2 regions of the Rhodococcus gannanensis genome follow, and region 2 is predicted to be linked to the other one. Evidence: riboswitches for the same ligand, from Rfam matches in the RefSeq annotation. Region 2 holds a riboswitch; the other holds the start of a gene.

Evidence for each region. A riboswitch is a leader RNA that binds a small molecule or an ion and turns the genes downstream of it on or off. The one in region 2 is predicted to bind S-adenosylmethionine.
Region 1: another riboswitch for S-adenosylmethionine. It lies ahead of ACFSJG_RS26715 (aminotransferase class V-fold PLP-dependent enzyme); the one in region 2 lies ahead of ACFSJG_RS23740 (putative leader peptide).

The regions. Positions count from the first base shown of each region.
Region 1 is NZ_JBHUFB010000022.1:275,283-278,468, reverse strand. It holds gene ACFSJG_RS26725 (heme-dependent oxidative N-demethylase subunit alpha family protein) at 1-26, shown strand, start outside; gene ACFSJG_RS26720 (L,D-transpeptidase) at 156-1,379, opposite strand; SAM riboswitch class IV at 1,561-1,677, shown strand; gene ACFSJG_RS26715 (aminotransferase class V-fold PLP-dependent enzyme) at 1,729-3,009, shown strand; gene ACFSJG_RS26710 (hypothetical protein) at 3,163-3,186, shown strand, end outside.
Region 2 is NZ_JBHUFB010000020.1:641,360-644,545, reverse strand. It holds gene ACFSJG_RS23750 (ABC transporter substrate-binding protein) at 1-606, opposite strand, end outside; gene ACFSJG_RS23745 (NADH:flavin oxidoreductase/NADH oxidase) at 665-1,780, opposite strand; SAM riboswitch class I at 1,967-2,059, shown strand; gene ACFSJG_RS23740 (putative leader peptide) at 2,067-2,150, shown strand; gene ACFSJG_RS23735 (ABC transporter substrate-binding protein) at 2,244-3,186, shown strand, end outside.

The DNA of each region.
Region 1 (3,186 bases), on a different contig from region 2:
TCGCGCAGGGCGATTCGGCGGCGTAGGGGATCTCGCCGAACGCACAGCGTGGAATCCTCGTCCCCAAGGTGCTGTGACCTGTGGTGACGGTTCCCGATTCGCCCGATTTTGCGGCCGATTCACCCAGCCGGGCTACGACGATGGTTGCTGGACATCTAGTTCAGCGCGCTACCCGCCAGCCACTGGTCCCAGGGCAGGCCCCAGTCGCCGTTCTGCCACACCTCGAGCGGGGCGCCGCCGGTGTTGCGGACCTCGACGACGTCGCCCGGTCCCGAGAACTCGAAGAACCACTGCGCGTTCTCGGGGCTGAGGTTCAGGCAGCCGTGCGAGACGTTGGTGTTGCCCTGGGCCCAGATGGTCGAGGCGAGTTCGTGGAGGTAGATGCCGTCGGTGCTGATCCGCGTCGCCCAGTTGATCGACTCCTTGTAGCCGAGGCGCGAGTTGATCGGCAGCCCGTACGTCGAGGAGTCCATGATCACCGGATTCGCCTTGTCCATCACCGTGTAGACACCCGGCTGCGTCCAGAACGACAGCGTCGTGTCCCCGACGGTCTCGGTGCCGCCCATGCCCATCGACGTCGGCATCTCCCGGATCAGCTGACCGTTCTCGTAGACCGCCACCGTCTTGGTGTTGTCGTCGGCGATGGAGACGTGCGAGTCGCCGATGCGGAACGACACCGACTCGTCCTGCTGTCCGTAGAGCCCGTTGCCGAGGTCGACGCCGTAGATCTTCGCGTCCACCGACACCGTCGTTCCCGGCGTGTAGTACTGCTGCGGTCGCCAGTGGGCGTTCTGGTCGTCGACCCAGAACCACGAGCCCTGGACCGGGGGAGTGGTGGTCACGGTCATCGCCCGCTCGGCCGCGGCGCGGTCCCCGATCGGCTCGTCGAAGTGGGCGACGACGACCAGTCCGACGCCGTAGGTTCCGCCGTCGGCGAGGGGTTGTCCGCCCGTGGTGGTCAGGTACAGGGCCGTTTGGTTGTTCGGGGTGACGGTGGTGAACGACGCGTCGCGTGAGGTCTCGACGCCCCGGCTGTCGACGGCCTGCGCCGCCAGCGCGTACGTCTTGCCGTAGCCCAGCGGCTCGGCCGGCTTCCACGACGCCTGGTCCGGTGTGGTGATGCCGTCGATCACCTTGCCCTCCGGATTGGTCAGGGTCACCGAGGTCAGCGTGCCGTTCGTGACGTCGACCGTGATCGGGCGCAGCGGATCGACAGGTGCGCTGAGATCGGTGGGCGTGAAGGTGATCGTCGCCTCGGACTCCTGCGAGCCGGGCGCGCCGCCATCCGGCGAACCGGAGTCGCCCGAGCATCCGGCGACGAGCGCGATCGTCGCGACGAGCGCGGCGAGAACGAGAAAAATTCGGCGAAGACGCGGCACGACATGCCTCCCAGATCGGAACCCGTCCCACCAGCGTATCGAGCGACGTGAGCACGGGTTTCCATGGGCGGTCGGCCACGGAAGCCGCCGCACGCCGACGACGGGAAGGTGATGCAGGTCACGATGCCGCGTTGGGTGTTCGGGTTGACAGGCGCTCGGCGCGGCTGCCATTCTCGCTTCAGGTCATGAGTGCCAGCGTTCAGCCCCGGCTTGCTGGCCGGCAACCCTCCTCCGCGGTGGGGTGCCCCGGGTGACGACCAGGCCGTGCATCCAATTCCGGGCACGGCAAGCGCGGACTCGATGCACAACCACCTCACGCACGGGTCCCTGAGCTCCAAGGGATGACGCCATGACCGCTGTTCTGGAATCCACCACCTGTGCCGACCTCTCGGTCAATGAAACCTCTTGTGACACCGCACCTTTCGCGTCCGTGTGTGGGTCGGATCTGGTTGCTCCGCTCGCCGACGGCAGCGCCGTCACCTACGCGAACTTCGACTACGCGGCCAGTGCCCCCGCACTGTCCTCCGTCGCCGCTCGGGTCCAGGACCTGCTGCCCTTCTACGCCAGCGTGCACCGCGGCGCCGGCTTCGCGTCGCAGGTCTGCACCGAGCGCTACGAGGGTGCTCGTGGCGTCGTCGCCGACTTCGTCGGAGCCCGTGAGGACGACGTCGTCGTGTTCACCCGCAACACCACCGACGCGCTCAACCTCCTCGCCTCCTGCGTGCCCGGCGAGACCGTCGTCCTGGACATCGAGCACCACGCAAACCTGTTGCCCTGGAACCGAAACGGCGCTCGCGTCGTGCGTTCCGCCGGCACCGTCGAGGAGACGATCCAGCGGATCGTCGCCGAGCTCTGCACCCGCCCCGCCGCGCTGCTCGCGGTCACCGGCGCCTCCAACGTCACCGGTGAGGTGCTGCCGATCGACCGCCTCGCGCGGATCGCACACGAGTGCGGCGCCCGCATCGTCGTCGACGCCGCCCAGCTGCTGCCGCACCGCCGCGTCGACATCTCCGACCTCGGCGTCGACTACCTGGTGTTCTCCGGACACAAGCTGTACGCACCGTTCGGTGCCGGTGCCCTCGTCGGCCGCGCCGACTGGCTCGACGCGGCCGACCCGTACCTCGCCGGCGGCGGAGCCACCAAGAACGTCGACCTCGACGACGTGCAGTGGGCCGCCGCGCCGCAGCGGCACGAAGCCGGCACCCCGAACGTCCTCGGCGCCGTCGCGATCGCCGCGGCCTGCGAGGCGCTCGCCGGCTTCGACGCCGACGAGGCCGAACTGCACGAGCGGATCCTGTGCGACCGGCTGGTCGCCGGCCTCTCCGACATCGACGGCATCGAGATCCTGCGTGTCTGGCCCGATTCCGCGGACGCGGTCGGCATCGTCACGTTCACCGTCGCGGGCGCCGAGCCGCGCGAGGTGGCGACGTTCCTGTCCGACAACTACGGCATCGGTGTCCGTGACGGCCGCTTCTGCGCGCACCCGCTCCTCGCCCGCCTCGGGCACGGCGAGGGCGCGGTCCGCGCCAGCCTCGGGCTCGGCAGCAGCAGCGCCGACGTCGACCGCCTGATCGGCGCCGTCGCGGATTTCGTGCGCGGGCGCGCGACGTCGTCCGCCGCCGGCCGCTAGTATCGGCGGCATGACCTCGGACGCGGCGGAGACGATCGACGGCCAGTGGTGCCGTCGGCACGTCGACCTCTGCCGCACCGCGTCGGGCAGCTGTCCGGTCTGAGCACTGCCTCGACCGACCCCCGACCCTTCCGCACCATCCGAGGACCAGTCATGTCTGCATCCTTCTCGAACACA
Region 2 (3,186 bases):
GCTGCCGATGACGCCCTCGGCCAAACGTTCCTCCGGCGTCTTCGTGGTGATGGTCTCCGGCGCGATGATGCCGAGCGGCTTCTCCGACAGTGCTTGCAGGAAACCGGCTTTCGGCTGGTCGAAATCGACCCGGACGGTGAGGGGATCGAGGACGGTGGAGCCCTGGTAGCCGAGCAGATAGGCGGACGACTGGAAGGCCTTGCCCTGCTTGCCCAGGTCGATGATGTTGTCGAAGTTCAGCTTGACCACCTCGGCGTCGAACGTCTCGCCGTTGCTGAACGTGACACCGTCCTTCAGCCGGAAGGTGTACGAGCGGCCGTCGGCGGACACCTCCCAGGACTCGGCGAGCCAGGGCACGATCTCGCCGGTGTCGGGGAGTTGCTCGGTGAGGTTGTCCACGACTTCGACATTCGCGAAGTTGCACCCCGACGTCTGCGCCTTGTCGAGGCCGCACGGCGGGAGGATGCCCACCGTGACGGTTCCGCCCGAGCGCGGCGTCAGGCCTTCGGCGTCTGCGCCGCCACTCGGATCGGACCCGCAGCCGGCGAGCAGGGCTGCAGCAGTGGCCAGTGCGGCGGCCAGGACGGCCACCGATCGTCGTGTCATGAAGTTCACGTCCTGAAAAGGGTTGGGAGGAAGGGGTATTGAACGGAAGAAAATGGGGTCAGGCCCAGTCGCCGCGGATCGTCTGCGGCTGCCACAGTCGGCCGCGGTCACCCTGGCCGAGGTCCTTCGCGGCGCGCAGCGGCCAGTTCGGATCCCGCAGGGCGGCCCGGCCGAGGAACACCACGTCCGCGCTGCCGTCGTCGAGGATTCGGGCCGCATGCCACGGGTCGTCGATCAGCCCGACCGCGCCGACGGGGACCCCGGCGTCCCGCCGGATCCGTTCCGCGAGCGGCACCTGGTATCCGGGCCCGAGTGGAACGTCGGCGGGCAGCAGTCCGCCGCTGGACACATCGATCAGGTCGACACCGAGCGGCACGATCCGTTCGGTGATCGCGACGATGTCGGCCGGGGTGAGTCCGCCGTCGAGCCAGTCGGTCGCGGAGAAGCGGACCGACAGCGGCTTGTGCGCGGGCCACCACACCCGGACCGCCTCGACGATCGTGGCGAGCAGGCGGACGCGGCCCTCGGGAGTGTCCCCGTAGCCGTCGGTGCGAGTGTTGCTCAGCGGGGACAGGAACGAATGGATGAGGAACCCGTGCGCGGCCTGGATCTCGAGCAGGTCGAATCCGGCCTGGTCGGCCCGGCGCGCGGATTCACCGAACGCGCCGACGATGCCTGCGATCTCACCGGTGGTGAGGGCGTGCGGTGCCGCGAACCCAGGAAAGGCCGCCGTGTCGGGGCCGACCGCCCGCCACCCGCCGTCGGCCTCTGCGATGCTGCCCTGCTCGACGTCCCAGGGGCGGTGGATCGACGCCTTGCGTCCGGCGTGAGTGAGCTGAATTCCGGCACGGGTGCCGCGGGCGTGGACGAAGTCGACGATCCGGGACCACGCGCGAGTGTGCTCGTCGTTCCACAGGCCGGTGTCCTGGGGACTGATTCGTCCCGCCGGCGTCACCGCGGTCGCCTCCGCGACGACCAGACCGAACCCGCCCGCCGCGCGTGCCCCGAGATGGGCGAGGTGCCAGTCCCCGGGGACACCGTCGACCGCGGAGTACTGACACATCGGAGACAGCCAGATGCGGTTGCCGAAGGTGACCTCGCGCAGGGTCAAGGGCTCGAACAGTGGTTGCGTGGGAGTGGTGGCGACGAACGCGGGTTCGGTTCGAACGGTCATGGGGATCCTCGCGAAGGGTCGTTGCGGGAGGGAATACCGAGGGCCCACGACAGGCGGTGTCCGCGCCCCGGTGCGCACGTGCGTGTGCCAGCGACCCTAAACACCCAGGCGGAGGCATCGAGAAGAGTTGCGATCGTGATGACGTAAAGGGTTCGCGGCGGACACCGTTGTCACTAGCGTGTGCAACGACCATCCAGAGCGACCGAGAGACCCGGCTCGATGACGTCGCAGCAACCCCCTGTTCGCAGGTGAGGGTGCTACCGCCGGGAACGATGGAGGCAGTGGCGTGACCGATGAGGGGCTGGTGACCGCATGGTCGCGGCTGCACATCGACCTGTGCCGAGTATCCGCGGACTTCTGTCGCTCCTGACGCTCTGGGTTCGAACAGCCTTCCCCTTCCTCAGATCATGGAGCCTCGGTGTCCTTCTCGTTCACTACCCCCGCTGCGCGCCGCCGCGCAGCGATCGCAGTCGCCGCGTCGGCGGCGCTCACCGCCGGACTGACCGCGTGCGGATCGTCCGACACGTCCGGCCCGTCGTCCGATGCCGGTGCACCCCAGTCGGGCGGCACCTTGCGCTACGGCCTCTCGGGAGCCCCGACATGCGCGGACCCCGCTCAGTCGGGATCCAACCAGACCATCTACGTGGCGCGTCAGGTCGTGGACTCGCTCACCGACCAGGATCCCGAGACCGGTGCACTGACGCCGTGGCTCGCCGAGAGCTGGGACGTGAGCAGCGACGCGTCGTCCTTCACCTTCCACCTGCGTGACGGGGTGACGTTCAGCGACGGGACGCCCTTCACAGCGGACTCCGTGAAGAAGAACTTTGACGCGATCCTGGGCACCCTGACGGCTGCCAAGGCCGCGCTCGCGGCCAGCTACCTGGCCGGATACACCGGTTCCACCGTCGTGGACCCGCAGACCGTACAGGTGAACTTCGCGGCGCCCAACGCGCAGTTCCTCCAGGCCACGTCGACGGTGCAGCTCGGCTTCCTGTCCGACGCGGATGTCGCGAAGTCCGCCGAGCAGCGCTGCGCGGGTGACCTGTCCGGCACCGGGCCGTTCGTGTACGAGAGCTATGTCCAGGACAAGTCCGCGACCCTTGCCAAGCGCGCCGGATACGCGTGGGGCTCCGACGTGTTCGCGCACGACGGTGAGGCCTACCTCGACAAGATCGAGTTCACGATCGTCCCCGAGTCCGGGGTGCGCAGCGGTTCGCTCGCATCGGGCCAGCTCGACGCCGTCTCCGACGCCCTCCCACAGGACGCACCGCAGATCGAGGGCTCGGGCGGACGCATCCTCACCACCTCGAATCCCGGCGTGCCCTTCGGTTTCCAGCCCAACGTGACCCGCGGTGTTCTCGCCGATCCGGCCGTGCGCGCCGCGATCGTGCCGGCGATCAATCGAC